Regions from separate parts of the Kitasatospora sp. NPDC001309 genome, predicted to be linked through region 1. Evidence: riboswitches for the same ligand, from Rfam matches in the RefSeq annotation. Region 1 holds a riboswitch; each other region holds the start of a gene.
What was found. Region 1 has a riboswitch for cobalamin ahead of ACFY2K_RS16900 (peptidase). Riboswitches for the same ligand answer to the same signal wherever they lie in the genome.
Positions count from the first base shown of each region.

Region 2: another riboswitch for cobalamin. It lies ahead of ACFY2K_RS02610 (FecCD family ABC transporter permease); the one in region 1 lies ahead of ACFY2K_RS16900 (peptidase).
Region 3: another riboswitch for cobalamin. It lies ahead of ACFY2K_RS34460 (ABC transporter substrate-binding protein); the one in region 1 lies ahead of ACFY2K_RS16900 (peptidase).
Region 4: another riboswitch for cobalamin. It lies ahead of metE (5-methyltetrahydropteroyltriglutamate--homocysteine S-methyltransferase); the one in region 1 lies ahead of ACFY2K_RS16900 (peptidase).

Region 1 is NZ_JBIAXC010000014.1:93,714-100,737, reverse strand. It holds gene ACFY2K_RS16935 (hypothetical protein) at 1-504, opposite strand, end outside; gene ACFY2K_RS16930 (hypothetical protein) at 583-927, opposite strand; gene ACFY2K_RS16925 (NADPH-dependent F420 reductase) at 987-1,583, opposite strand; gene ACFY2K_RS16920 (inositol monophosphatase family protein) at 1,623-2,441, opposite strand; gene ACFY2K_RS16915 (LysR family transcriptional regulator) at 2,614-3,522, shown strand; gene ACFY2K_RS16910 (FAD-dependent oxidoreductase) at 3,557-4,666, opposite strand; gene ACFY2K_RS16905 (TetR/AcrR family transcriptional regulator) at 4,793-5,386, shown strand; cobalamin riboswitch at 5,499-5,647, shown strand; gene ACFY2K_RS16900 (peptidase) at 5,746-6,852, shown strand; gene ACFY2K_RS16895 (flagellar hook-length control protein FliK) at 6,882-7,024, shown strand, end outside.
Region 2 is NZ_JBIAXC010000002.1:75,081-82,104, forward strand. It holds gene ACFY2K_RS02605 (ABC transporter ATP-binding protein) at 1-685, opposite strand, end outside; gene ACFY2K_RS02610 (FecCD family ABC transporter permease) at 682-1,734, opposite strand; cobalamin riboswitch at 1,830-1,975, opposite strand; gene sodN (superoxide dismutase, Ni) at 2,075-2,470, opposite strand; gene sodX (nickel-type superoxide dismutase maturation protease) at 2,647-3,090, shown strand; gene ACFY2K_RS02625 (CGNR zinc finger domain-containing protein) at 3,102-3,689, opposite strand; gene ACFY2K_RS02630 (amino acid ABC transporter ATP-binding protein) at 3,825-4,628, opposite strand; gene ACFY2K_RS02635 (amino acid ABC transporter permease) at 4,625-5,599, opposite strand; gene ACFY2K_RS02640 (ABC transporter substrate-binding protein) at 5,637-6,566, opposite strand.
Region 3 is NZ_JBIAXC010000047.1:920-7,943, forward strand. It holds gene ACFY2K_RS34445 (ferredoxin) at 1-21, opposite strand, end outside; gene ACFY2K_RS34450 (ABC transporter ATP-binding protein) at 18-836, opposite strand; gene ACFY2K_RS34455 (FecCD family ABC transporter permease) at 833-1,912, opposite strand; gene ACFY2K_RS34460 (ABC transporter substrate-binding protein) at 1,909-2,826, opposite strand; cobalamin riboswitch at 2,984-3,190, opposite strand; gene ACFY2K_RS34465 (hypothetical protein) at 3,296-4,237, opposite strand; gene ACFY2K_RS34470 (hypothetical protein) at 4,864-5,001, opposite strand; gene ACFY2K_RS34475 (asparagine synthase-related protein) at 5,402-7,024, shown strand, end outside.
Region 4 is NZ_JBIAXC010000026.1:55,167-62,190, forward strand. It holds gene ACFY2K_RS24780 (SpoIIE family protein phosphatase) at 1-1,824, shown strand, start outside; cobalamin riboswitch at 1,996-2,165, shown strand; gene metE (5-methyltetrahydropteroyltriglutamate--homocysteine S-methyltransferase) at 2,343-4,658, shown strand; gene ACFY2K_RS24790 (hypothetical protein) at 4,755-5,483, opposite strand; gene ACFY2K_RS24795 (hypothetical protein) at 5,504-5,863, opposite strand; gene ACFY2K_RS24800 (glycoside hydrolase domain-containing protein) at 5,860-7,024, opposite strand, start outside.

The DNA.
Region 1 (7,024 bases):
GCGTTGGAACGCCTCCGGCGAACGGTCGACCAGGAGCTCGAACAGACCCGCTGCCCCGTCGGGGTCGGAACACCCGGAGGGAAAGTCGATCACGCCGTGCCGCCACCGGTCATCCGTTGCCTCCCGCCACAGGCAGGCCGTCACGACGGGGACGTCGTCCTCGTCGGTGAACGCCGGCTCCTCGACGAACGGCTTGAAGACCTCCGGGACCTCGTCGACCACTCCCGGCCAGGGCTCACCATCGTTGCGGTAGGGGCTCATCGGCGCTTCGTGGTCGAAACCGCGGATATAGGCCCCGGCCGCCGAGAACACGATGGAGTACTCGTCGCCCGACCCGTTGCGCATCGACGACATCTCCTCGCCGTCGGCCCAGCCGGCGTTGAAGGAGTGGTACCGGCCCTCCCAGTCCGGGCTCAAGATCGCGTCGAGCATCGCCAGTGAGCGGCACAGGTTCCGCAGGTCAGCGATGGAGGGGAGTTGGCGAGCTACGTCATGGACAGCCACGTGCTCATCCAACCGGATGCCCCTGACATCCAGAACCTCTGCGGTTCCACGGCTGAGTTCCAGCTGTGAGCCCGACGTTCAGCCTTCGCCGTCCCCGTAGCGGAACGGTTCGATCGTCCAGGGCAGGCCGGGCCCGTTCCGGTAGGCCGCGAAGCCGGGCGGCAGGGTCGCGGTCTCGGAGATGGAGGCATCCCCCTCCACCAGGCAGGCGAGGCAGTACAGCCCGCTGGCGTCCGGGAGGTTCGGATCGTTGACACTGTCCCCGATCAGCCAGTCGCCGTCGCTGTCGTGGACGACCACGAGCGCCGGCAGGCGTCCTTCCCCGACGGTCCGTTGGACCACGGCGCCGAGATCGGGCGGAAACCGCCCGTCGGGGAACGGAAACGGCGCCTGTCGGACCACTGGGTGGGAGGTGTTGTGCATGGCGTCAGTATGGCGATACTTCGAAACGGGATATCGCGCGGGTGACCGGAGAAGCGACGTCAGCGGGCGATCGAGATCGCGAAGGGTGTGAATCCGCTGGAGCGGATGACGTGCGGGACGAAGAGGATCGCGGCCTCGGTGGCGCGGGCGGTCCGGATTCCGCCGAGGTCGGTGATCCATTCCTTCCGCCAGCCGAGGTCGGTGAGCAGGTCGCCGACGGTCTGCTTGGCCTGCGGGTCCTCGCCGGAGAGGAACGCGGTCGGGGGCCGGGTGAGTGTGGCCGGCGCGGTCATCACCGGGAAGAGCATGGTGTTGAGGGTCTTGACGACGCGCGTTTCGGGGAGTGCTTCCTGGAGTTGCTCGGCGAGGCTCGATCCGGGGTAGAGCAGGTCGGCGGGCAGTCCGTCCGGCCCGTCGGTGGTGGCGTTGGAGACGTCGACGAGGATCGTGCCGCGCAGTTCCTCGCGCAGGGCGATGAGCCGGTCCAGCGAGCCGGCGCCCGGGGTGGCGTTGATGACGATCCCGGCTGTCCGGGCGGCTTCGGCGGCGGCGCCCGGCGTGCGGTCTGCTACGGCCACCTGGTGCCCGGCCCGGGTGAGGGCGGCGGCGAGGTTGCCGCCGACGCGGCCGGTTCCGAGAACGGCGATCGTGGTCATGATGATGTGGTCCTTCCGTGTGTGCGGTAGTGGTGCGGGTCAGCGGGAGAGCGTGGCGACGGCCTCGGCGTGGATGCCGGGCGCGGCGGCCAGGAAGCTCCCGCTCTGCGGGGTCCAGGGGCGGCCCTCGGCGTCGGAGATCCGTCCACCGGCCTCGGTGACGAGCAGTGCCCCGGGCAGCAGGTCTGCGCGGGCGCCGGCGAACTGCCAGAAGGCGTCGATGCGGCCGGCGGCCACGTTCGCCAGGTGCAGGGTCGCGGGCACGGCGGTGCGGACGACGAGCGCGTCGAAGAGCATCGCGGTGATCGAGGAGCCGACGCGCCGTACGACCGTCTCGTCCTCGTCCGGCCGGGCCTGGCTGGTGGCCACGATGCCCAGGCCGAGGTCCGCGGTGGGGGAGACGTGGAGCGGCCGTCCGTCGAGGTGGGCTCCCGCGCCGGTGAGCGCGGTGTAGGTCTCGCCGGTCAACGGCAGGTGGACCACGGTGAGCACCGGCCGGTTGTCGCGGACGAGGGTGGCGGTCACCGCCCACTCCGGCAGGGCGTGCAGGTGGTTGACGTTGCCTTCGGCCGGATCCACGACCCACCACTCGCCGGGCGGCAGCGCCCCGCCGTCCAGCTCGTCCTCCACCCAGCGGGCGTCCGGGCGCAGGTGGGTGAGCCGGGGGCGCAGGATGGCGAGGGCCGTGTCGTCGTTGGCGGCGAGCGCGTGCATCAGCTCTTCGCGGGTCCGGTGGTGGACCACCTCGCCGAAGCGCTCGCGCAGCGCCGAACCCGCCTCGCGGACGGCGTTCGCGGTGCGGGTGAGCAGGTCGGCGTCCGAGGAGGCGACGTCGGTGGTCCGAGGCGTTTCGGACATGGTGGTACTCCTGTCTGAGGAGGGGTGTCGAGGCCGGTCGAGAGCCGCGCGACAGCCGGTCGAGGGCCGGTCGAGGGCCGAACTGCGCTTTGCTTCCTGCGCTTTCGCCTCAACGGTAGACAGCCCGGTGATTGACTTCAAATGCATGTCAAGCACGTCTAGAGTGACTCGCATGCAATTGGATCTGAACCTGCTCGCCGCGCTCGACGCGCTGCTGGAGGAGGGCAGTGTGGCCGGGGCGGCGGCGCGCCTGCATGTCACCGCCCCCGCGATGAGCCGGAGTCTGGGCCGGATCCGGCGCACGACCGGGGACCAGATCCTGGTGCGCACCGGCCGCACGATGACCCCGACGCCGTACGCGATCGCGGTGCGGGCTCAGGTGCACGAGCTGTTGCACCAGGTTCAGGGCGTGCTGGCACCGAGCCGTGAACTCGATCTGGCAACGCTGGAGCGCACCTTCACGCTCCGCTGGCACGACTCCCTGGTCGCCCTGAGCGGCCCCGCACTGCTCGCGGCCGTGCGCGAAGAGGCGCCGGGCGTGCGCTTGCGCTTCGTCGCGGAATCGAGCGTCGACACCCCGGAGTTGCGGCGCGGCGAGGTCGACCTGGAGGCGAACGCCAACCGGCCGAGCGCACCGGACGTCCGCGCCGAGAACGTGGGCGAGTCCCGTCTCGTCGTCGTGGTGAGGCGGGGGCACCCCCTCACCCGTGGCGGGACCGTCACCGCGGAGCGGTACGCCGCCGCCGAGCACGTCACCGTCTCGCGACGCGGAAACCTCGGCAACGCCCTCGACGACGCCCTCGCCGGGCTCGGCCTCACCCGCCGCGTGGTGGCGACCGCGCCCACGGAGGCGGCCGCGGTGGGGTTCGCGCGCGGCTCCGATCTCGTGATCACCGTTCCCGAGGCCACCACCCGGTCCGCGGTCGCCGACCTCGGCCTGGTCGTGCTCCCCCTCCCGCTCGAACTACCCTCGGCGAAGGTGTACTTGTCGTGGCATCAGCGCTACGACACCGACCAGGCCCACGCCTGGCTGCGCGGTCTGGCGCGAACCGCGCTGGCCACGGGCGGAGCGTCGTCGTAGTCGGCGCCGCCCGGCCGCCCCACCGTACGGTGCTTCAGGAGGCCGTCGCGGGGACGAGGTGGTCGAGCCCCTGCGCGCTGCCCGTCGCGGCCTCGATCGAGCGCGGCAGCATGACGTTCTCGTAGGCGCGGACGGCGTCGTCGACGCCGGATTCGGCGGCGAGGGCGTGGGCGAGGTCGGCGCCGTCGAGCATGGCGAGGTTGGCGCCCAGCCCGACGGGTGGCATCAGGTGCGCGGCGTCGCCGAGCAGTGTGACGCCGGGGACGTGCTCCCAGGTGTGCGCGGCGGGCAGGACGAACAGGGACCGGTGGACGAACCCGCGGTCGCTGTTGCGCAGGAGGTAGCGCAGGCTCTCGTCCCAGTCGTCGAACAGCGTCAACAGATGTTCCTGCACGGCCCGTTGGTCGCCGAGGTCGACACCGGCGGCCTCGTGCCAGTCCTCGGGCGCGCGGAGCGCGATGTAGGCGCGGATGTGGCCGTTGCTGTTGCGCTGGGCGACCAAGGACCGTCCGGCGCCCTTCGCCAGCATCGATCCGTTGCCGACCAGCCGGGCGAGGTCGGGATGGCGGGTGTCGCAGTCGTCGAATCCGGCCTCGACGAAGGTGACGCCGGTGTAGGCGGGTACGGCGGGTGACAGGGCCGGGCGCACCCGGGACCAGGCGCCGTCGGCACCGACCACCAGGTCGAAGTCCTCGGCGGTGCCGTCGCCGTAGTGCAGCCGGCAGGTGCCGTCCGCCAGCGGGGTGACGCCGGTGACGGCACGGTCCCACCGCACCGTGCCCTCGGTGAGCGAGTCCAGGAGCAGACCGCGCAGCTGGCCTCGGTCGATCTCCGGTCGGCCGCCGTCGGCGGAGGGCCCCTGCTGTGCCAGGAGGGTGGCGGTGGCGAAGTCGAGCACGCGCCACTCGTCTCCTTCGGGGCGGGCGAGGGCGTGGAACCGGTCGAGGAGCCCCGCCGCACCGAGCGCGGCCTGCCCGGTGCCGGGATGCATGTCGAGGGAGCCGCCCTGCGGGCGGGAAGCGGCGGATGCCTCGCGTTCGAGGACGGTGACGGAGCGGCCGTGCTGCTGGAGGACTCGGGCGCAGGTGAGGCCGCCGAGGCCGGCGCCGACGATGGCGATGCGGGGATCACGGGCAGAGTGCATGGAAGTGCCCCTCGGGAGGTGGGTCGGTCGCCGGGTGGCCCGGCGCATCACCAAGAAACCACACTCGCTCAATAAGTGCAATGACTACACTTTTGCAGCGAATGCACTTCGCGGTACGGTGGGCGGGTGACCGAACCGACCGGGCGCCGCGAGCGCAAGAAGGCCCAGACCCGCCAGTCCCTGGCCGACGCCGCACTCGAACTCTTCCTCGAACGCGGCTACGACCAGGTCGGCGTCAAGGACGTCGCCGACCACGCCGACGTCTCGGTGACCACCCTGTTCAAACACTTCTCCGGCAAGGAAGCCCTGGTCTTCGACCAGGACGACGAACTGGAGGCAGAACTCGTCGCTGCCGTGCGCGACCGCGCCCCCGGCACGTCGATCCCCCGGGCCCTCCGCGAGCACATGCTGCGGAAGCAGACCCAGCTCGCCGTCCACGCCACCGACCCGCGGTTCGCCGACTTCACGCGCCTGGTGCAGGAGACCCCCGCACTGTGCGACTACGCCCAGCGCATGTGGACGCGCCACGAAGCGGCCCTGGCCAGGGCCGTCGCCGAGGCGGTGGGCGCGCCCGAGGACGACGTCAGCTGCGCCGCCCTGGCCCGCTTCGCCCTGGAGGCCCGCAGCCTCGTCCTGCGGCACGCCGACCCGCGCCGAGCCGCCGACGAGGCCTTCGCGCTGCTCGAACACGGCTGGGCGGCCGCCCACCCGGGCACCTGACCGGTCCGCCGGCCGCCGGCCGCTCCGCTGCGCGTGGTGGCGCTGCGCGCCGCGTGGGCCACTCCTCACGCCTGCCGGGCGCCGTGGTGTCGCGCTCGAACCCTTGACCGGATCTTTTCCGTATCGCCATGATGGGCCGTCAAGTTGTGACTCCGCCCTCGGGGGAAGTCCGGTTCGAGTCCGGCGCTGACCCGCAACGGTAGGCCTCCGACTCCGCGTCGGTGGCGAGCCCGAGTACCCGTCGGCGGAGGTGTGTCGTCCACTCCTCCCGTCGTGGTCTGCGGGCCGGAGCTCAGAGGGCTGCCCGGTGCGTCGCCGAGGCCCTCCGGGCCCCTGTGTGCGGGCCCGGAAAGGTCTCCATGCCCGCGCTCCGCCGCACCCTCGGTCTGCTCGCGATACCCGCCCTCGCCCTTGCCGCCGCGCTCCCGGCGGCCACCGCCGCGAGTGCCGCGCCCGCCGCCCCGACCTCGTCCGGGACGTTCCGCCCCGACGCCGCCGCGGGCGGCTGGCTGGCCCGCCAGCTCGTCGGCGGCGACCACTTCGAGTCCGTCTTCAACGGGACCGCCTACCCCGACCAGGGCCTGACCATCGACGCCGTGCTGGCCTTCGCGGCCTCGCGCAGCTCCGACGACGCCGCCGCGAAGGCCACCGCCTGGCTGGCGAAGCCCGAGGTCATCAGCGGCTACCTCGGCGATGGCACCACCGAGGCCTATGCGGGCGCGACCGCCAAGCTGCTGCTCGCCGTCGAGGTCCGCGGCGGGGACCCGACGGCCTTCGGCGGCGTCGACCTGCCGGCCCGGCTGCGCTCGCTGCAGACCGCCGGAGGCCGCTTCTCCGACCGCTCCCAGTGGGGCGACTACAGCAACGCCTTCGGCCAGTCCCTCGCCCTGATCGCCCTGCACCGCACGCCCGGTGACGCCCCGGCGGCGGCCGTCGACTTCCTGGCGAACAGCCAGTGCGCGGACGGCGGCTTCCCGGTCTCCTTCGGCCAGGCCGCCTGCACCAGCGACCCCGACGCCACCGCGCTCGCCGTCCAGGCCCTCGCCGCCACCGGTCGCGCCGCCAAGGCGAACACGGGACTCGGCTGGCTCACCGCCCACCAGAACGGCGACGGCGGGTTCGCGGCCGCCGGGGCGACCGCCTCCAACGCCAACACCACCGGCCTGGCCACCCAGGCGCTGTTCTCCGGCGGGCGCCTGGCCGCCGGGTTCAAGGGCTGGAGCCGGCTGGTCAAGTTCCAGCAGGACTGCTCCGCCGACCAGGCGGTCCGCGGCGCCGTCGCCTACGACGCGAGCGGTTTCAACGCGGGCAACGGCGCCCGGGCCACGGCACAGGCCGTCCTCGGCCTCGCGGGCACCCCGCTGGCCACGCTGTCCGCCGCCGGTGCACGCCCCGGCGCCCCTACCCTCGCCTGCCCGGCCACGGACACGGCCAGGGACACGGCCACGCCCACGGCCGTGCGCTGAACGAGCCTGACTCCAGGAGGATTTCACCGATGACCGACACCTTCACCGCGGTCCGCCCGGCCCGCCGTGCCCGCCCGGCCCGCCGTACGCTCGGGTCGATCGCCGCTGCGGCGGCCCTCACGGCCGGCCTGCTCGGCGTCTCCGCCGTCCAGGCCCCGCAGGCGCGGGCGGA
Region 2 (7,024 bases), on a different contig from region 1:
CGCCGGCGGCGACGATCCGGCCGGCCTCCAGCACGTACAGCCGGTCGCAGTGGCCCGCCGCCAGGTTGAGGTCGTGCAGGGCGGTGAGCACCGTCGGCCCGGCCTCGCGGGCGAGTGCCAGCACCTCCAACTGGTGGGCGATGTCGAGGTGGTTGGTGGGCTCGTCCAGCACCAGCAGGCGCGGTTCCTGGACGAGCGCGCGGGCGATCAGCACCCGCTGCTTCTCGCCGCCGGACAGGCTCGGGAAGGCGCGTTCGGCGAGGTGGTCGGCCCGGACCCGGCGCAGCGCGGCGGCGCAGCGCTCCCGGTCCCCGGCGGTCGGGCCGGCGGCGAGGCCGCGCCGGTGCGGCAGCCGGCCCATGGCGACCACCTCGGCCACCGTGAACTCGAACTCGGCGGGGTGCTCCTGGGTCAGCGCGGCCACCCGGCGGGCGGTGTCGCGGGCGGTGAGCGCGTGCAGGTCGTCGCCGCCCAGCCTGACGGTCCCGCCGGCCGGGCGCAGCACCCGGTAGACGCAGCGCAGCAGGGTCGACTTGCCGCTGCCGTTCGGGCCGATCAGTCCGATCACCTGCCCGGCGGCGGCCGTCAGGCTCACCTCGTGGACCAGCCGGGCGCCGGCCAGTTCCACCGAGACGCCGTCGACCCGCAGGTCCTCCGCGCCGGTCGAAGGGGTCGGGGCCGTCATCGCCGGCCTCCGAAGGCCTGGCCGCGGCGGCGCATCATCAGCAGGAAGGCGGGCACCCCGAGCACCGCGGTGAACACCCCGACGGGCAGTTCGGCGGGTGCCAGCAGGGTGCGGGAGGCGATGTCCACCCAGACCAGCAGCAGCGCCCCGGCGAGCGGCGCGATCGCCAGCACCCGGCGGTGCCCGGCGCCGACCAGCATCCGGGCCAGGTGCGGCATCAGCAGTCCGACGAAGCCGATCGCCCCGCTGACGGCGACCACGGTGCCGGTGACGGCGGCGGTGACCACGAACAGTTCCCGGCGCAGCCGGTCCGGGTCGACGCCGAGCGAGGCGGAGGTCTCGTCGCCCATCGCGAGCGCGTCCAACCGTCCGGCGGCGCAGGCCAGATAGGCCAGTCCGGCCAGGACGGTGGCGGCCGCGATCGGCACCGAGCCCCAGGTGGCGCCGCCGAGGCTGCCGAGCAGCCACATCATGGCGTCCCGGGCGGCCTCGGCGTGGTCGGCGGAGAAGACCATCAGGGTGGTCAGGGCGGAGAAGCCGTAGGAGAGCGCGGTGCCGGTGAGCACCAGCCGCAGCGGGGTGAGCCCGTACGCGGTGCGGGCGGCGAGGTAGACCAGCACCATGGCGAGCAGCGCGGAGCCGAACGCGGAGACCGAGATCGCCCACACCCCGAGCGAGGCGAAGGCGCCGAGCAGCAGGACGGCGTTGGCGCCGACGGCGGCGCCGGAGGAGATGCCCAGGACGAACGGGTCGGCGAGGGCGTTGCGCACCAGGGCCTGGACGGCGACCCCGGTGGCGGCGAGCCCGCCGCCGACCACGGCGGCCAGCAGGGTGCGCGGCAGCCGCAGCTCCCAGACGATCGCGTACGCCGCCGCGTCGCTCGCGTCCAGCCGTCCGCCGGTCAGCCCGGCGCCCAACAGTCGCAGGACGTCCGGGAGTTCGATTCCGGAGGCGCCGAGCGCGACGCCGCAGACCAGGGAGAGCAGCAGGGCGGCGGCGAGGCCGAGGGCGAGCGGGAGGGTCGGTATTCGGCGAACGGGGTCACTCACGGGCGGGCGTGCCTTGCCTCGGGCCGCGGGTGTGCCGGGGCGGGCGCCGGCCGGGGTCGGGCCCGGGCGCCTTCCCCTCGCAGTCCACGGCGAGTTGTCGGGAGTTCAGCGGCCGGGGGCGATCGGGCTGGCCCGGCCCCGGGACCGCGGGCCGTGCTCACCGTTGCGGGTCAGCGCCGGATTCTCACCGGACTTCCCCCTCGGACGCCCTGGCAGCATAACAGCCACTCAGGGTAGGCAACCCTTACCGGGGTCCGTTCCCGGGGCGGGGGCACGGGAACGCACGACCGCCCCCGTCCGACGGTGCGGACGGGGGCGGCCGGGTGGCGACGCGTCAGGCTCAGGCCTGCTTGGTCTCCCAGAAGATCTTGTCGACCTCGGCGATCAGGTCCAGCAGGGCCTGGCCGGTGGCCGGGTCGGTGGACGCCTTGGCGGCCGAGGCGGCCTTCAGGGTGTCGTTGATCAGCTGGTGCAGCTGCGGGTACTTCTCGAAGTGCGGGGCCTTGAAGTAGTCGCTCCACAGCACCGAGATGTGGTGCTTGACGGCCTCGGCGCGCTGCTCCTTGATGATGATGGCGCGGGCGCGGAAGTGCGGGTCCTCGTTGGCCTGGTACTTCTCCTGGGTGGCCTTGACCGACTCGGCCTCCAGCTTGGCCTGGGCGGGGTCGTAGACACCGCACGGCAGGTCGCAGTGGGCGTGAGCAGTGGCACGCGGTGCAAACAGACGAGAGAACATGGGAGTCCTTCCTTAGATCGTCTTCCCGCGCCCGAGATTACCCTTCCGGCCTCCGGGTTTCGCGGCCGGGCGGTGGGCCTAGGGCGAAAGACGGACCCGGAACCGGGGTAATCCGGACATCGAACGGATGACGGTCCGTACGGCAGACTGGGGCGGTCGGTCCGGGAGGAGGAGCCATGGCGCGGAGCGCGGAGCCGCAGGGCGGCGGGCAGGGCGGCGCGGTGCCGTTCGGGCTGGTCGACGTGACGGGCCCGTCGATGGTCCCGACCCTGCGCGAGGGCGACCGGCTGCTGGTCCGCTACGGGGCGCCGATCCGGCCCGGCGCGGTGGTGCTGTTCCGGCACCCGTTCCAGCAGGACCTGCTGGTGGTGAAGCGGGCCGCCGAGCGCCGCCCGAAGGGCTGGTGGCTGCTGTCCGACAACCGTCCGGTGGACAGCGACAGCCGCAGCTACGGCCCGGTCCCGGACGAGCTGGTGCTCGGCCGGGTGCTGCTGCGGCTGCGGCCGAGCCCCGCCTGGCTGGCGCCGGGCCGCGGGCTGGAGCGGCTGCTGCTCGGCCCCCGGCTGGCCCGGGTGCCGGGCCTGGCCCGGCGGTTCGGGGTCTTCGTCGACGAGCTCTGAGCCCCGGCCGGCTACTGCCCGGTGCCCAGCGCGGCCTCGGCCTCCAGCCGCTTGCGGGCCCGGTACGCGGCGACGTTGGCGCGGGTCGCGCAGCGGTCGGAGCAGTAGCGGCGGGAGCGGTTGGTCGAGGTGTCCAGGTAGGCGTTGCGGCACGGCGCGGCCTGGCAGATGCCGAGCCGGTCGGCGCCCAGTTCGGTGAGGTGCACGGCCAGGCCCATGCAGGCGACGGCGCTGAAGTGCGCGGTGGCGGTGGGCGAGTTGTCGGCCAGGTGCAGGTGCCAGCGCGGCCGGCCGGCGTCGTCCAGGTAGTCGTGCCCGGAGACCAGCGGGCTGACGGGGTACTCCATCAGCAGGCTGTTCAGCAGGTCGACGGACCGGATCTCGTCCCCCTCGGCGGCGGCCTCGAACACTCCGCGCAGCCTGGTCCGCACCGCCCGCAGCCGGGGCACGTCGGACTCGTCGGCCAGCGCGGCGGCGCGGGAGGAGTCGGAGAAGAGGGCGCGCACGGCGTCCACCGAGGTCAGCGTGTCGGTGCCGCGCTCGGGTTCCTCGGTGTTCACCAGCCGAACGGCGAGGTCGGCGTACGAGGCGAGCTCCACGGCGGTCCTTCCAGTGGTTGCGTAACGGGCCCGGATGGTTCCGGTAACGGGCTGGGCGCTTCCAGCCTATTACCCGGCTGGGGAAAACGTCGGCGCCCGGCAGGAAGTCGTCTGCCGGGCGCCGACCGTACGGGCTCAGAGGACCTTGGAGAGGAAGGCCCTGGTGCGCTCGTGCTGGGGGTTGGTGAGCACCTCGCGGGGGTTGCCGGACTCGACCACCACACCGCCGTCCATGAACACCAGGGCGTCGCCGACCTCGCGGGCGAAGCCCATCTCGTGGGTCACGACCACCATCGTCATGCCCTCCTCGGCCAGGCCGCGCATGACGTCCAGGACGTCGCCGACCAGCTCCGGGTCGAGCGCCGAGGTGGGCTCGTCGAAGAGCATCAGCTTGGGCTTCATGGCCAGCGCGCGGGCGATCGCCACGCGCTGCTGCTGGCCGCCGGACAGCTGCGAGGGGTAGTTCTTCGCCTTGTCGGCGAGGCCGACCCGCTCCAGCAGGGCCATCGCGCGCTCCCGGGCCTCGGCCCTGCTCTCGCGCTTGACCTGGACCGGCGCCTCGATGACGTTCTCCATCGCGGTCATGTGCGGGAACAGGTTGAAGCGCTGGAAGACCATGCCGATGTCGCGCCGCTTGACGGCGACCTCGCGGTCCTTGAGCTCGTGGAGCTTGTCGCCCTTCTGCCGGTAGCCGACCAGTTCGCCGTCCACCCAGAGGCGGCCGCCGTTGATCTTCTCCAGGTGGTTGATGCACCGCAGGAAGGTCGACTTGCCGGAGCCGGACGGGCCGATGAGGCAGAACACCTCGCCCTGCTTGACCTCCAGGTCGATGCCCTTGAGCACCTCGACCATTCCGTAGGACTTGTGCACGTTCTCGGCCCGGACCATCGGCTCACCGGTGGACGCGGAGTCGGTGGGGGTCTTGCTCAGATCGGTCATACGTGACCACCTCCCTCGAGCCCCGGGACGACGTCGGCGGTGGTCTTCGGGGCGGGCTTCCCGGCGAACAGGCCCCGCAGTCGCTGCAGCGGGGTGGGCGGGAGGGTGCGGTTGGAACCTCGGGCGTAGTGGCGCTCGATGTAGTACTGGCCGATGGTCAGCACCGAGGTGAAGAACAGGTACCAGAGGCTGACCACGATCAGCAGCGGGATGTTCTGGTAGTTCCGGGAGTAGATGACCTGGCCGGCCCGGAAGATCTCCTCCAGGGAGATCACGGAGACCAGCGAGGTGGTCTTGAGCATCGAGATGGTCTCGTTGCCGGTCGGCGGGATGATCACCCGCATGGCCTGCGGCAGGACGATCCGCCGCATGGTCTGGAACCGGCTCATCCCGAGCGCGTGGGCGGCCTCGGTCTGGCCCTCGTCGACCGACTGGATGCCGCCGCGGACGATCTCCGCCATGTAGGCGGCCTCGTTGAGGCCGAGGCCCAGCAGGGCGGCGACGAAGGTCGGGATCAGGACGTTGGTCTCGCCGGACCAGAACTCCGGTCCCCACGGTACGCCGATCGACAGCTTGGCCCAGATCAGGCCGAGGAAGTTCCAGAACACCAGCTGCACCAGGACCGGGGTGCCGCGGAAGATCCAGATGTAGACCCAGGCGGTGCCGGCCAGCAGCGGGTTCGGGGAGAGCCGCATCACCGCGAGGATGATGCCGCCGACCACACCCATGAGCATGGAGAGGGCGGTCAGCTCCAGTGTCACGAGCAGCCCGTGCATGATGCTGTCGTGGAACAGGTACTGCCCGACGATGTCCCACTTGAAAGCGGGGTTGGTGAAGAGGGCGCTCAGCAGCATCGCCGCGAGCAGGGCGATGACGACGGCACCCGCCCAGCGTCCGGGGTGGCGGACCGGGACGGCCTTGATGGTCTCAGGCCGTCCCTTCGGCGCCGTCCCCTTGTCCAGAGAGTTCACGGTGTGGCCTCGGGGGAGAGATGAAGCGTACGAGGGGTCAGCTGGTGGCGCCGTTGACGACGGACTTGTCGAGGGCACCGGCCTCGACGCCCCACTTGGTGAGGATCTGCTTGTAGGTGCCGTCGTCGATCAGCGACTGGACGGCGCCCTGGATCGCCGGGGTGAGCTTGGAGCCCTTGGCGAGGGCGACGCCGTAGGGGGCCACGCCGTAGGTGTCGCCGAGCTTCTCCAGCTGCCCGCCGGACTGCTTGATCGCGTAGTCGACGACCTGGGAGTCGGCCATCATCGCGTCGTCGCGGCCGGAGACCACGGCGTTGGTGACGTCCGTCTGGAGGTCGAACTTGTCGCCCTCGTTCTGGATGCCCGGCTTGCCGGCCTTGGCGCAGTCCGGGTTGCGGGTGTCCTTGATCTCGTCGGCCTGAGTGGTGCCGGTCTGGACGGCGACCTTCTTGCCGCAGAGGTCCTTCGGGTCGACCTTGCCCGGGTTGCCCTTCTTGACCGCGATGGCGCTGCCCGAGTTGAAGTAGGTCACCATGTCGACGACCTGCTCGCGCTCCTTGTTGTCCGTGAAGGACGACATGCCGAGCTGGAACTTGTTCGACTGGATGCCGGGGATGATCGCGGTGAAGCCGGAGTCCTGGACCTCGGCCTTGAGGCCGAGCTTGGCGGCGATCGCGTTGGCGAGGTCGACGTCCATGCCGATGACCTTGCCGCTGTCGTCCTTGAACTCGTCCGGCGCGTACGAGGCGTCCGCGCCGACCAGGAGCTTCCCGGCCGACTTGACGTCGGCGGGGACGAGGGCGGCCAGCTTGTCGTCGGCCTTGACCGTGTTCACGGTCGCGGAGGCGTTGGGGGCGCCGCTGCCGTCGCTGCTCTTGCTGCTGCTACAGCCGGTCAGTGCCAGGGACACGGACACGGCAGCCACGCCGGCCGCGAAGAGGCGGGTGCGCTGGGTACGGACGGTCATGAGGGGGATCTCCTCCTGGGGAGAGAAATCGGGCGGAGCGCGCCGCGGGAGCGGCGCACCGGGGCAGCTGGCCGTACGGAGCCGTACGGGTGGTCACTCGCTGTACGTCGTCGTACGTGCGTTGCCGGGTGGTGCAGTTGCCTGGGCGCAGGTGGCCGCCCAGGGTGGTGCGGGTACTGCTTCCGCCACCCTCCGCCGAGGTGGACGTCGACCTGAACCGCCTCGACCGGTGGTCGGCTCGATCCGAGATGGGGGGAATCCTGCCATCTGATGACGGTCAGGTGGCCCTCATCCAGATCAAAATCGGATAACGAGGGCTCGTGCTGTCCGCTATTCGGACGGATCGCGTGCCCCTGTCACCCTGCGTATAAGTATGCAGATCCGGCAGTGGTGTTCCCGGACGCCCCGCCGCTGCCCCGCGGCCCCGCCCGTTCCCCGCTCCCGCCCCGCCGCCCCGG
Region 3 (7,024 bases), on a different contig from region 1:
ATCCGGGGTGGGGGAGGTCATGGCGAAGTCCTTTCGTGGAGCAGTCCGTTCCACCGGATGTGCGGCCGGTCGTGCCGGGGGTGCCGTTCGACGGTGACGTCGACGCCGTAGACGTGCCCGATCGTGGCCGAGGTGAGCACCTCGGCGCCGGGCCCGTGGGCGACCAGCCGCCCGTCGAGCAGGACGGCGACCTCGTCGCAGTAGGCGGCGGCGAGTTCGAGGTCGTGCAGTGCGGCCACCGTGGTGATGCCCAGCCCGCGTACGGCGGCGAGGAAGCCGAGTTGGTGGCGCAGGTCGAGGTGGTTGGTGGGCTCGTCGAGCAGGAGCACGCCGGGCTCCTGCGCCAGGGCCCGCGCGAGCTGGACCCGTTGCCGTTCGCCGCCGGACAGCGTCGGCCAGGCCCGGTCGAGCAGGTGGCCGACGTCGGCCGCGGCGACGGCCTCGGCGACCACGGTCCGCTCGTGGGCGTCGGCGGCGGAGTTCCCCGGCACGGGCCAGCGGCCCCGGTGGGGCGTGCGCCCGAGCTCGATGACCTGGCGGACCGGCAGGGCCAGCCGGGTGTCCGCCTGCTGTTCCATGAAGGCCACCCGCTGGGCCCGGCGGCGGGCCGTGAGCGTGTGGAGATCCGCCCCGTCCAGGAGGACGCGCCCCGCGGACGGCCGGGTGAGTCCGGCGACCGCGCGCAGCAGGGTGGTCTTCCCGGCGCCGTTGGGTCCGAGCAGGCCGGTGACCCGGCCGGGGGCGAACGCGAGCGAGACCGCGTCGAGCAGGGTCGCGCCGCCGGCGCGCACGCCGAGTCCCTCCGCGCGCAGCTCGGCGGCGGGCGGCGCGGTCACAGCGTTCCCCCGTCGGCCCGGCCCTGGCGCCACAGCAGCCAGGCGAAGAAGGGCGCTCCGAGCCCGGCCGTGACGACGCCGACCGGGATCTCCCGGTCGGGGAGGACCGAGCGGGCCAGGACGTCGCTGCCCACCAGGAGGGACGCGCCCACCAGTGCCGATACGGGCAGCAGGAGGGCGTGGCGCGGGCCGCAGACGAGGCGGACCACGTGCGGGACGACCAGGCCGAGGAACCCGATGACCCCGGTGTTGGCGACCAGGCAGGCCGTCACCAGCGCGGCGGTGGCGATGAGGACCCACCGGGTGCGCTCGACGTGGACGCCGAGGGAGCGGGCGGAGGTCTCGCCGAAGGCGAAGGCGTCCAGGTCGCGGGCCGAGGAGGCCAGCACCATGACGCCGATCAGGGCGACCGCGGCCAGGAAGACGGCGGTGGGCCACCGTACGCCGGCGACCGAGCCCAGCGTCCACTCCATGACACCGCGCGCCGCGTCGCGGTCCCCGAGGACCAGCACGACGAACGAGGTGTACGCCCCGCACAGTTGGCCCACCGCGATGCCGGCGAGCACCGTCCGGGCGGTCGGCAGCGACCGGGTGCGCGCGCCGGCCAGCACCAGGACGACGACGGCGGTGAGCAGGGCGCCGGCGAAGGCCGCCGTCGCCACCGCGCCGGTGCCCACGGCGCCGGTCACGCCGACGCCGAGGACGATCACGGTCACCGCGCCGGCGGCGGCTCCGTCCGAGATCCCGAGCAGGAAGGGATCGGCCAGGTCGTTGCCGGTCAGGGTCTGCAGCACCGCGCCGCAGACCGCGAGTCCGGCGCCGGTGGCGGCCGCTCCCAGGACCCGGGGCAGCCGCAGCTGCCAGACGATCCGGTCGTCCAGCAGGGTGACCTGCGGGTCGGCGAGTCCGAGTCGGCGCGCCACGACCTCGATCACGGTCGGGAGCGGCTCGTGGTGTGAGCCGACGGCCAGGCCGAGGAGCACGGTGGCCAGCAGCAGGGCCGCACCGACGGCCAGGGCCGCCGTCGCGCGGCCCGGACCGGCGGGCCGCGCGACGGGGTGGGGTGCCGTGGTCATGAAGCCGGGCGCAGCGCGCTCAGCCCCGCCGAGACCCGGGCGGCCCCGTCGGCGAGCCGCACGCCGGGAGTCGACTCCGAGAACGGCACCACCACGAAGGCCTTGCGCCGCACGGCGCCGAGCTTGCTCAGCACCGGGTCGTGCTCCAGGTAGTCGATCTTGGACTGGGCGGTGTCCCAGCCGGCGTCCGCGAGCACGATGGCGTCCGGGTCGGCCGCGACGACCTTCTCCCAGCTCACGTTCTGCCAGCCGCCGGGCAGGTCCGCGAAGACGTTGCGGGCGCCCACGGCGTCGAGCACCAGCTGGGGGCCGCCGTGGCCGGCGCCGACGAAGGGCGACTTGGTGTCCGAGTCGTACCACAGGACCTTCAGGTCCTTGCCCGCGGCCGTCGTCGTGAACCCGGCGAGCTGCTGCTCCTGCTGGTGCTGGATCGCGGCGGCCCGCTCCGGTACGCCGAAGACCTGGGCGACGTCGTGCAGTTCGCCCCACGCGGCCTGCCACGTCGTCGGCGGCACCTGGCTCTTGTCCGAGCAGCCGAACGGGGACAGGTACGACGCTACGCCCTGGCCGCGCAGGTCCTCCCGGGTGCCCGCGACCTTGTCGGTGAACGCGCTGGCGTAGGAGGCGTACAGGAAGTCGGGGCGGGCGGTGAGGAGCTTCTCCTTCGTCGGGTACTTCGCGGAGAGCACCGGGACGGAGTCGTAGGCCGCCTTCCACTTCTCCGGGACGGCATCGTCGAGGTAGGCGGTACCGGCCATGCGGGACTCCAGGCCGAGGGCCAGAGCCACCTCGGTGGCCCCCTCGTTGAGCGTCACCAGCCGTTCGGGCGGCGTGCCGACCGTCACGGTGGTCCCGCAGTTCTCCACGCTGACCGGCGCGGCACCTGCGGACGTCCCGCCGGGCGCGGCGGGCACGGGGGCGCCCGTGCAGGCGCCGAGCGTGCCGAGGAACAGGACGGCGGCGACCGCCCGGCCGACACGTATCGGACCTGTGGGACGTATGGGATGTACGGAGCAAATGGATCGGAACGGACGCGGCTGACCGCTGGGCACGTGTTCTCCAAAACCCTCGTGGAACATGTCGTGCCGTGGCCGGTCTCCTGGCTTCCGCATCGACGTGCCGCGGCCGACCTTCCCGGGCGGCTCCTTCGAGCCCGCCCAGTGGCCCTGACCGCTGGGCGAGCCGGTCAGCGAGGGCCGCGGAACTCCGCGGCAACAGTGGCGAGGGCCGCACCGGACTCAGACCGGTTTCCCGAACACCACGGCGATCGCACGGTATCAGGCGTGGTCAGGGCGGCGGAGTCCGGCTCAGGGTGACGGCCCGACAGCGACGGCCCGCCGCGCGGGGGGCGCGGCGGGCCGGGTTCCTCGGAGCGGGCGGTCGTCAGCCGTGCGTCACGCACTTGTTGGTGCTGTTGGACCACAGGCCCTGGAGGTCGAAGGTGCCGGTGCTCAGGGTGACGTAGGCGTCGAGGTTCTCGCACTCGTCGCCGATCTCACCGCCGCCGCCGTTCCAGCCGATGCTGGGCCAGAAGTCGGTGACCGTCTCCGCGTACTCGTGGGTCTCGGTGGACTCGATGCCGGAGAGCAGCCGCCCGTCGGTGAAGGTGGTGCAGGCGCCCGCCCCGTTGTCCGGGATGTACGGCAGGTTGGTGTAGGCCAGGGTGCCGTAGGAGCTGCTGGTCTTGTCGTGCCAGGCGCAGAAGCCGGAGTTGGGGAAGCCGTCCGGGTGGGTGCCGGTGGGGGAGACCACCACGTACTGGGCGTTGAGGTTGGGCGCCTGGGTGGTGTTGCCGAAGTGGGCGGCGGCCTTGCCCGCCTCGGCGGCGATCTGGGCGGCGGTGGCGTTGGCCGGGGTGGCGGCGGCGTTGTCGAACCAGACGCCGGCCAGCGGGGAGGACGCCGGGTGCTGGACGTGGGTGCCCTTGGTGCCGCAGGTGGTGGTGCCCCTGGCGACGCCCTCGCAGTACTGGCTGAGGATGGTGCCCCAGGTGTCCTGGCTGCCGTAGAGGCCCTTGAACATGTTCTGCATGTCGGGGGCGACCCCGGCTGGGTCGGAGGACCACTGCGAGCCCCAGAACACCAGGTACACCTTGGGAGTGGGGGAGACCACGCCCTGGGTCGCGGCGGAGCGGACCGACAGGGTGTTGCCGGAGGTCGCGGTCGGGCTCTTGGCGGTGGTGCCGGGGTGGAGCGGCTTGGCCCCGAAGTGGGCGGCGGCCGGGGCGGGTTGGGCCTCGGCGCCGGCGGCCAGGGCGGTGGTGCCGAAGGCGGCCAGGGCCAGCGCCGTGAGGGTGTGGGCGGCGGCCTTGAGGGGGGTGCGCATGTGTCTGCTCCCGGGTGTGAGGGTGTGGGAGGTTCGTCCGTACAGGCCTGCGGACCGGCCGGCCCGCGGGTTGAGCCCGGACACCACATCAACTCGGCCGTCCGTCCGTCCAGATGGTGGACGCGGGGCGGGGAACCCTTTGCCGTGCTCATACCAAGGCCTTGTCGCGCCGCCAGGGGCGGGGTGGGGGCGGGAGCGGGACCGGCGGCGACGGTGGGGGCGGTGCGACCGTAGGTCGGTACACGTCGAAGTCCCGGACCGGATTACGGTCGGGAACTTCGGCCATTCTCCCGGGATTCACCGGGAGTTCCGCTATTCCAACGTGCGGACGGCCTTCGGTGGTTCAATTCCCGGTGTGTTGGGATGCGAACGCCCGCGTGCACTGGCGTCCGTGGACGCGGAACAGCCCGCCGGCGGGGCCGGCGGGCTGTGGCGATCGAGTCCGGGTCAGCTAGGGCCTGTCCGGCGGATCTTGCCAGGCGCGCGACGCCGGGCATCCCGCCTGGACGCACGCCCGAATCGCCCAAGTACGTCCAGTACGAGGCCGACTCGGGCGCACGCCCAGCCGGGCGCCCAACGCCGCGCGCTGATCTGCCAAGATCCGCCGGACAGGCCCTAGGCCGAGGTCAGCGCGGCTTCTTGAAACCCAGGGTCGTGGCGTCCTTCTTGGTGTAGATGGTGCCGTCCGTGTCCTTGCTGAAGTCGCCGACCTTGGCGGCCGTGGGCGGGGTGTAGCGCTTGGGCAGCTGGATGTTCTTGGCCATGGTTCTCTCCTCTGCATCGAGGCCGAAGCCTGTGGATGGCGTGACTCCATTGGGACCGCTGGCCGCCGGGAGTGTCCAGTCGCATCGTCAGATCCGGCCAATGACGGGGAAATTCACGTTTCCGCAGGTGGATCGCGGACGGAACGTCTTTCGGCCGGATCGGCCGGAACAGTAGTTGGGACACAGAAGTGAACTGTGGCAACAGGAGTGTCCATGCCAAACGCTTTCTTGACGACGTTCGAATGTGATGGAACGACAATCATCCTGCTTCTTTCGGTGGGTGAATGGCGTGATCCATGGGGGAAGTGGACCTTGCCCGGTTGTGTCGCCTTCCCCCGGTGGTGCACGGTTCCGGAGAACCGGCGGCACCCACGCCGCCGTGACACCTGGGGGTGGGCTCGTGCAGTCGCTCAACGACCACCTGGTGGTCCTTCCGGACTCCCCGGACGGCGCCCGGGTCCATCGCCGACTCGGCGACACGGCACCACGGTCCGTCGCCCACGCGTCCGGACGGCCCTGGCTGGCCGGGTCGTGGTCGCCGGAGGACCTGGTGGTGTCCGAGGCCGGCCCCGTCCGGGTCGCGGTCCACGGGCTGAGCCCGGTCGGGCAGGACCGCCTCGACGCCCTCACCCGCACGGTGCGCGAACTGTCCGACCTGGACGCGCTCGCCCGCAGCCTCCCCGGCAACACCCATGTGATCGCCTCGGCCCACGGCTGGGTGCGCTTCCAGGGCACCGTCACCGGCACCAGGGCGGTGTACACCGCCCTCGTGGACGGCGTGCCGATCGCCGCGGACCGGGCCGACGTGCTCGCCGGGCTCACCGGCGCCGAACCGGACGAGGACCTGATCGCCGCGAGCGTGACGTACGGCATGCTCTTCGCCCCGCTGGGCGAACGCAGTTGGTGGCGCGGCGTCCGGCAGGTCGCCCCCGACTCCTGCCTGCTGCTGCCCACCGCCGGCCCCGCCCGGGACGTCCGCTGGTGGCAGCCCCCGGAGCCCGACCTCCCGCTGGACCCCGGGGCCGCCGGAGTGCGCGAGCGGCTGCGCGAGGCGGTCGCCCTGCGCCGGCCCGACGGGCGGCTGTCGGCCGACCTCTCCGGCGGCATGGACTCCACCTCGCTGTGCTTCCTCGCCGCCGAACACCACCCCGACCTGCTGACCTTCTGCTGGACCGGCGGCAGCGCCATCAACGACGACCCGGTGTACGCCGCCCACGCCGCCCGCCTGCTGCCGGGCGCCCAGCACCTGAGCGTGCCGGACACCGACGCCCCGCCGGTGTTCTCCCCGCCGTACTGGGCGGTCGACACCGAGGCCCCGCGCGCCGCGACCCGCGGCATGAACGCCATCCGGTACGGGATCCGCCACCTCGTCGACCACGGCGCCACCCGGCACCTGGCCGGCCACGGCGCCGACGAACTGTTCACCGGCGGGGCCGCCTACCTGCGCACGCTCTTCCGCCACCGGCCGGTGACCGCCTGGCGCCAGCTCGGCGCCCACCGCGCCCTGAACAGCTGGCCGCTGCTGCCCAGCCTCGCCGGGCTGCTGCGCGGCGGAGACCTCGGCACCTGGTGGCGGCAGTGCGCCGACGACCTGGCCCGCACCGCCCCGCCGTCCCGGGGGCCCGCCCTCGGCTGGGGGGAGCGGCTCCCGGCCACACCCTGGGCCACCGGCGACGCGGTGCGCACCACCCAGCGGGTCTTCCACGAGGTCGCCGACCGGATCGTCCCGCTGGCCCGGGACCGGGGACAGCACGAGGCCCTCACCGCGCTGCGCAGCGCCGGCCCGGTGCTGCGCCTGGTCTGCCGCGAGTACACCGCCTCCGGGCTCCCGCTGGAACTGCCGTACCTGGACGACCGGGTGGTCGAGGCCGTGCTGGCCGTCCGGCCCCACGAGCGGTACAGCCCCTGGCAGTTCAAGCCCGTGCTGGCGACCGCGATGCGCGGGCTGGTGCCCGGGACGATCCTCGACCGGACCACCAAGGGCGACTGCGAGGAGCCCGTCGACCGCGCCCTCCAGGAACAC
Region 4 (7,024 bases), on a different contig from region 1:
CCCACGCCGGCCCGCCGGGCGCTGGACGAACGAGGCACCGTCGCCTACCCCGTGCTCGCCGACGCCTCGCTGCCCTCGATCGGCCAGCACGACGTCCGCGGCGGTCGGCTGGCCGTGCCGGCCGGGGTCGGCGGCCGGCTGATCGGCGTGCTGGAGCTCTGCTGGAACGAGGAACTCCCCGAGCGCTCCCAGCCCCTGCAACGGCAGTTCGAGGCGCTCGCCGAGGTGGCCGCCGCCACCCTGGAGTCCTGGGACGGACGGGAGTTCTCCGCCACCGATCCCGCGGACGCCCAGTTCGACGAACTGCGGCAGCTGGCCGACGGACTGTTCGACCCCTGCCTGGTCCTGCGGCTCGCCCCGGACCACGACGGACTCCCGCCCCGGTTCGTGATCCGGCACGTCAACCCGTCCTTCGCGGACTTCGCCGGCCGGCCGACGGTGGCCATCGTGGGTCGCCGACTGCTGGAGGCCTACCCGCTGGCGGCCGCACCGGGCGGTCTGGCCGAGATGGTCGAGCACGTCTTCGCCACCGGCGAGCCCTTCCGTACCCAGGACATGCGGCTGGCCGCCCTGGTCGACGGGGTGCCGCTGACCGCCCGGGCCCAGGTGGGCATCAGCCGGCACGGCACCCACCTGGTGGTCGTCTGGCGGCTCGACGACGGTACCCCGCGGGTCGCCCGACTGCTCCAGCACGCCCAACGCCTCGGCCGCATCGGCGGCTTCGAGGAGAACCTGGCGACCCGTCGGATCGACTGGAACGAAACCCTGTTCGAGCTGCACGGGCTCGCGCCGACCGACCGGCCGATCGCCCTCGACCAGCTCGCCGAGCACGCCCACCCGGACGACCGGCAGACCATCGGCCGCTTCCTGCGGACGCTGCTGCACCACCGGCGGCCCGCCTCCACCGCCTTCCGCCTCCAGCGCGCCGACGGGGTCACCCGGCACATCCGGGTGGTGGCGGAACCGGTGCACGACCCGGACAGCGGACTGCGCGTGGTCCGCGGCGCCTACCAGGACATCTCCGCCCAGCACTGGACCGAGGTCGCCCTGGCCGCCACCCGCGACCAGCTCGCCCAGAGCGAGCAGCAGGCCGCCGAGCGCAGCCGCCTCGCCCTCCAGCTCCAGCACGCCATCATGCCGCCCGCCCGGGGGCCGCTGGACCTTCACGACCTGCACGTGGCGGTGCGCTACCGCCCCGCCGAGAAGGACCACCTGGTCGGCGGCGACTGGTACGACGCCCTCGTGCTGCCCACCGGCGACGTCCTGATCTGCGTCGGCGACGTCGCCGGGCACGGCATCGAGGCAGCCACCGGCATGGTCGCGTTGCGCAACGCCCTGCGCGGCCTGGCCGCCACCGGTGCCGGACCGGGCCAACTGCTCAACTGGCTGAACAGCGTGACCCACCACCTCACGGACAACGTGACCGCCACCGCCGTCTGCGGGCTCTACGAACCCGCCACCCGGCGGCTGCGCTGGGCCCGCGCTGGCCACCCGCCACCGGTCCTGCTGCGCGAGGGCCGGGCGCGGACCCTCCCGCAGCTCGGCGGGATCCTGCTCGGCGCCGTCGACCAGGCGGACTACCAGGAGGAGGAGATCGTGCTCCGGCCCGGGGACACCCTGGTGATGTACACCGACGGGCTGATCGAGCGCCGCGACGAGTCCCTCCAGGCGTCGCTGAGCAACCTGACGACCCTCGCCGAGCGGGCGCACCGGCTGGCCGCCGAGGGTGGGGACGGCCTCGAGGGGCACCTGGACCACCTGTTGCAGTACAGCGGTGCCGACACCGACGACGACACCTGCCTGGTCGGGGTGGCGGTCGGCTGACCCGGGCCGTCGCAGCGGCCGGAGGCTGACCCCGGTCGCAGGCCGAGGTCGTCGGAGGCTGACGTCGTCTCATCATGTGGACGGTTGTGCGGTTCTCCGGCCGGAAAGCGGCGGGCTGCCCGTAGGGTGGCGGGTGCAGCTGGTTCGCCCCGTCCGCCAGGCGGGGTGTCGTAAGAGGGAACCCGGTGACGCCTTTCAACTGGCCAGTCCGGGACTGCCCCGCAGCGGTGAGTGGGAACGACCGCCGTCATACGCACTGGGCCCGGTTCGGGTCTGGGAAGCGACGGCCAGTAGGTGCCGGTCCTTGAGGAGGACGGGCGGGCCCGCGAGTCCGAAGACCTGCCACTGCCCGGGTGCGACCGTTCGCGCCCGGCCATCCGGTGACCTCGAGGGCGGGTCGGCGACCACACCTGGCGGAGCCGTACCCGTGTGCGGGGGCCCGTCCGGTCCGTCGTCCCTTCGCGTCCTCGTCCCCGTCGCCGGGCACTTGAGGAACCAGACTCGCGAAGGAGAGTCCCTTGACCACGAAGTCCGCAGCCGCGGCGACCCTCGCCACCGCCCACGGCTACCCCCGCCAGGGGCGGGGCCGGGAGTTGAAGAAGGCGATCGAGGGGTACTGGAAGGGCGCCGTCACCGCCGAGGTGCTGCTGGCCACCGCCGCCGACCTGCGCCGGGGGAACTGGCAGCAGCTCGCCGACTCCGGCATCGAGGAGGTCCCGACCGGCGACTTCTCGCTCTACGACCACGTCCTGGACACCACCGTGGCGGTCGGCGCGATCCCGCCGCGGCACCGGGCGGCGGTCGACGCCGACCCGCTGGACGGCTACTTCGCCATGGCGCGCGGCAACCAGGACGTCGCTCCGCTGGAGATGACCAAGTGGTTCGACACCAACTACCACTACCTCGTCCCGGAGCTGGGGCCGGACACCGCCTTCGCCGCGAACCCGGCCAAGGCCGTCGCCGAGCTCAAGGAGGCGCTCGCGCTCGGGCACGGCGCCCGTCCGGTGCTGGTCGGGCCGGTCAGCTACCTGCTGCTCGCCAAGCCGGCGCCGGGGGTGGCCCCCGACTTCCAGCCGATCACCCTGCTGGACCGGCTGCTGCCCGTCTACGCGGAACTGCTCGCGGCGCTCCGGGCCGCCGGCGCGGAGTGGGTGCAGCTGGACGAGCCCGCGCTGGTCCAGGACCGGACCCCGGTCGAGCTGAACTCCGCCGCCCGGGCCTACCGCGAGCTGGGCGCGCCGACCGAGCGCCCCAAGCTGCTGGTGGCGAGCTACTTCGACCGCCTCGGCGACGCCCTGGCGGTGCTGGCCAAGGCCCCGGTGGAGGGCCTGGCGCTGGACTTCACCGGACCGGCCGCCGCCAACCTGGCGGACCTCGCCGCCGTCGGCGGGCTGCCCGGCAAGCGCCTGGTCGCCGGGGTGATCGACGGCCGCAACATCTGGATCAACGACCTGGGCGCCTCGCTGGCCACCCTGGCCACCCTGCTCGGGCTCGCCGACCGGGTCGACGTCGCGCCCTCCTGCTCGCTGCTGCACGTGCCGATCGACGCCACCCTCGAACGCGACATCGACCCGCAGATCGCCCGCTGGCTCGCCTTCGCCAAGCAGAAGGCCACCGAGACCGCGCTGCTGGCCCGCGCCCTGCGCGAGGGCACCGGCGCGATCACCGCCGAACTCGCCGCCAACCGCGCCGACCTGGCCTCCCGCGCCACCTCGCCGATCACCCGCGACCCGGCCGTACGCGCCCGCACCGCGGCCGTCACCCCGGGCGACGCCCGGCGCGCCCAGCCCTACCCCGTACGGGCCGCGGCCCAGCGGGCCCGGCTCGCACTGCCGCTGCTGCCGACCACCACCATCGGCTCCTTCCCGCAGACCACCGAACTGCGCGTCGCCCGGGCCGACCTGACCGCCGGGCGGATCGACGCCGCCGCGTACCGGGAGCGGATGGAGGCGGAGGTCCGCGAGGTGGTCGCCTACCAGGAGAAGGCCGGCCTGGACGTCCTGGTGCACGGCGAGCCCGAGCGCAACGACATGGTCCAGTACTTCGCCGAGCAGCTCACCGGCTACCTGGCCACCCGGCACGGCTGGGTGCAGTCCTACGGCACCCGCTACGTCCGGCCGCCGGTCCTGGCCGGGGACATCTCCCGCCCGCAGCCGATGACCGTCGACTGGTTCCGCTACGCCCAGGACCTGACCGACCGCCCGGTCAAGGGCATGCTCACCGGCCCGGTCACCATGCTCGCCTGGTCCTTCGTCCGCGACGACCAGCCGCTCGCCGACACCGCCCGGCAGGTGGCCCTCGCCCTGCGCGACGAGGTCGCCGACCTGGAGGCCGCGGGCGCCGCCGTCGTCCAGGTCGACGAACCGGCCCTGCGCGAGACCCTGCCGCTGCGCGCCGCCGGCCGCCCGGCCTACCTGGACTGGGCCACCGAGGCCTTCCGGCTGGCCACCTCGGGCGTGCGCGCCGACACCCAGGTGCACACCCACATGTGCTACGCCGAGTTCGGCGCGATCATGACCGCGATCGACGAACTCGACGCCGACGTGATCTCCCTGGAGGCGACCCGTTCGCACATGGAGGTCGCCGGGGAACTGGCCTCCGCCGGGTACCCGCGCGAGGTCGGCCCGGGTGTCTGGGACATCCACTCCCCGCGGGTGCCGAGCACCGAGGAGGCCGTCGAGCTGCTGCGGGCCGGACTGGCGGCGATCCCCGCCGAGCGGCTCTGGGTCAACCCCGACTGCGGCCTCAAGACCCGCGGCTGGCCCGAGACCCGCGCCTCGCTGGACAGCCTGGTCGCCGCCGCCCGCCGCCTGCGGGCCGAACTCGCGGGCTGATCGGGCGGGTTGATCAGATGGGCTGATCAGGCGGGCCGATCGGACGGGTTCGGGGGCGGGCGCGGCACGGCTGCCGGGCCCGCCCCCGTGGGGTGGTCAGCCCGCGCGCTGGGTGCGGGCCAGGGTGCTCGCCTCGGTGCGGCGGTCCGGGGAGGCCACGTCCACCGGGGTGCCGGCGCCCGCGCCGGGGCGTTCGGCCCAGCCGCGCAGGCGGTCGGCGAGCCGGTTCACCCGGCGGTCCTGCGGGCCGAGGGCGAGGTAGAACAGCGACTCGTCCACCTCGTCGTCGTCCCCGCCCCAGCGCACCACGCCCTGGCAGTCGGCGAGGATGTCGCGCAGCACCAGTTCCTGGTGGGCGAAGAGGCCGCCCTTGGCCGAGGCGCCGGGGCGGATGCGGACGGCGGTGCCGGAGGCGAGGTTCGACTCCGGCAGTGCCGTCCGCAGGCCGCCGATCTCCTGCCAGCCGAGCAGGTCGCCGTCGGGGAGTTCCTCCACCTCGTAGTGGAAGCGCCGGATCAGGTGGACGAGGATCTCCTCGACGTCGCCGATCCGGAGGTCGACCGAGAGCCCGGTGCCGGCGACCTGGCGGGTCCAGACGGTGGAGACGTGGTTGGCCTCCTTCTCGATCGTCCAGCCGTTGGCGCTGGTGGGGAGCTTCCGTTCGGTGAGTTCGGGGAGCCCGGGAGCCTGCGGCGGGGTGGTGCCCGGGGCGGCCGAGGCCGTGCCCGGGAGCAGGGCGGCCGTGGCCGCGGCCGCGCCGAGGACGGCGGCGCCCCGGACGGCGGTCCGTCGGGTGACGGTGCGCCGGGTGACGGTGGTCTGCACGTTTTCCAACTCTCTTTCTCCTACAGGACGACGATGAGCACGAAGGTGGGCACCAGGGTCAGCAGGACGCTGGTCGGCCAGTACACCGCGCGGCGGCCGTGCGGGGCGGTGCGGCGCCGCAGGGCGCGGTTGGCGAACCACCACAGGACGGCGGAGCCGAGCACCAGGGGGCCGGGCAGCAGCAGCCACGGCAGGACACCGTCGTTCTCCGTCGGCTCACGGCTGGTCCAACCGAGCGCGGCGAGCGGCCAGTTGGCGGCGAAGTAGTAGAGCAGCCAGACCGGGACGATGCCGGGCACCCCCAGCAGGAGGTTCACGACGGCGGCGGTGGGGGAGTAGTCCCGGGGCCGTTCGGCGTCCGCCGGGGCAGCGGAGCTCACTTGGTGCGGGAGAGCAGGTTGTAGCCCTCCAGGACGTTGTACAGGCCGATCAGCTCGCGGCCGTACTGCTGGGCGTCCTCGCCGAGGCCGTTGTACCGGGCGAGCAGGGCCTGGGTGTCGGCCGGGCCGGTGGTCAGGTCGGGGCGGGCGATCTTGAGCTGGTGGGCGTTGTAGACCGTCAGGTAGGCGACCGAGCGGATGTTGTAGGCCGGGTCCTGGAGCTTGTCCCAGACCTCCCGCAGGTTGGGCTCGGCCAGCGGGGAGCCGTTGATCAGGCCTTCCTTGAGGCAGTAGTTGCGGGCGGCCATGGCGACCCGGGCGAAGATCTGGCCCCAGCCCGTGCTGCAGTCCTCCAGGATCCCGTTGCGGACGCCGGCGTCGGAGACCGCGTCGAGCGGGTTCAGCTTGCGCAGCTCCCACAGGACGGGGGCCTGGATCAGGGCCTTGCGCAGCTTCAACTCGCGGGCCAGCGCGGTGAACAGCCAGTCCGCGCTGAGCACCAGGTCGTACGCCTTGGTGGTGGAGACCCCGCCGAGGGTGACCCAGTCGGAGTCCGTCCAGCCGGAGCCGCCGGTCTCCGGGACGCCGATCGAGGTGAGGTACTTCTGCACGTCGCGCAGCATCGGGTCGCGGTAGGCGGTCTTGTCCAGGTCCACGTCGAGCCCGGCGACGCTGGGCAGGCCCGGGTCGAAGTCGCCCTGGCCGGTGTCCCGGCCGGAGGCGATGTTGTTGTCGATCTCGATGGCGCCCGCGCCCGAGCCGACGGTGACGGTGGCGATCTGGTCGAAGGCCCAGTTGGTCGGCATCGGGTAGCCGAGGTTGCCGGAGAAGCCGCTGGACATGTCGGAGACGAAGCTGGTCTCCGCGTAGCCCGCGTCGGCGACCCGCTGGCAGACGTTGCGCGGGCCGTAGATCCCCACCCGGTACGGGGAGTTCTCGCTGATGGTGTGGTGGACGCCCCGGAAGTGCGGGACGATCTTGGCGGTGACCTCGCCGTCCATCGCGTCGTAGTCGACGGCGAAGTAGATGGTGGTGCCGGGCTTGAAGCCGTGGAAGCGCGCCCACTCGACCGCGCGGAAGGCGTCGTTGTTGCCCTGCTCGTAGCCGAAGTAGTCCGCCGACCGGCTCCAGGTCTGGTAGATCGGGAAGCAGCGCAGGCCG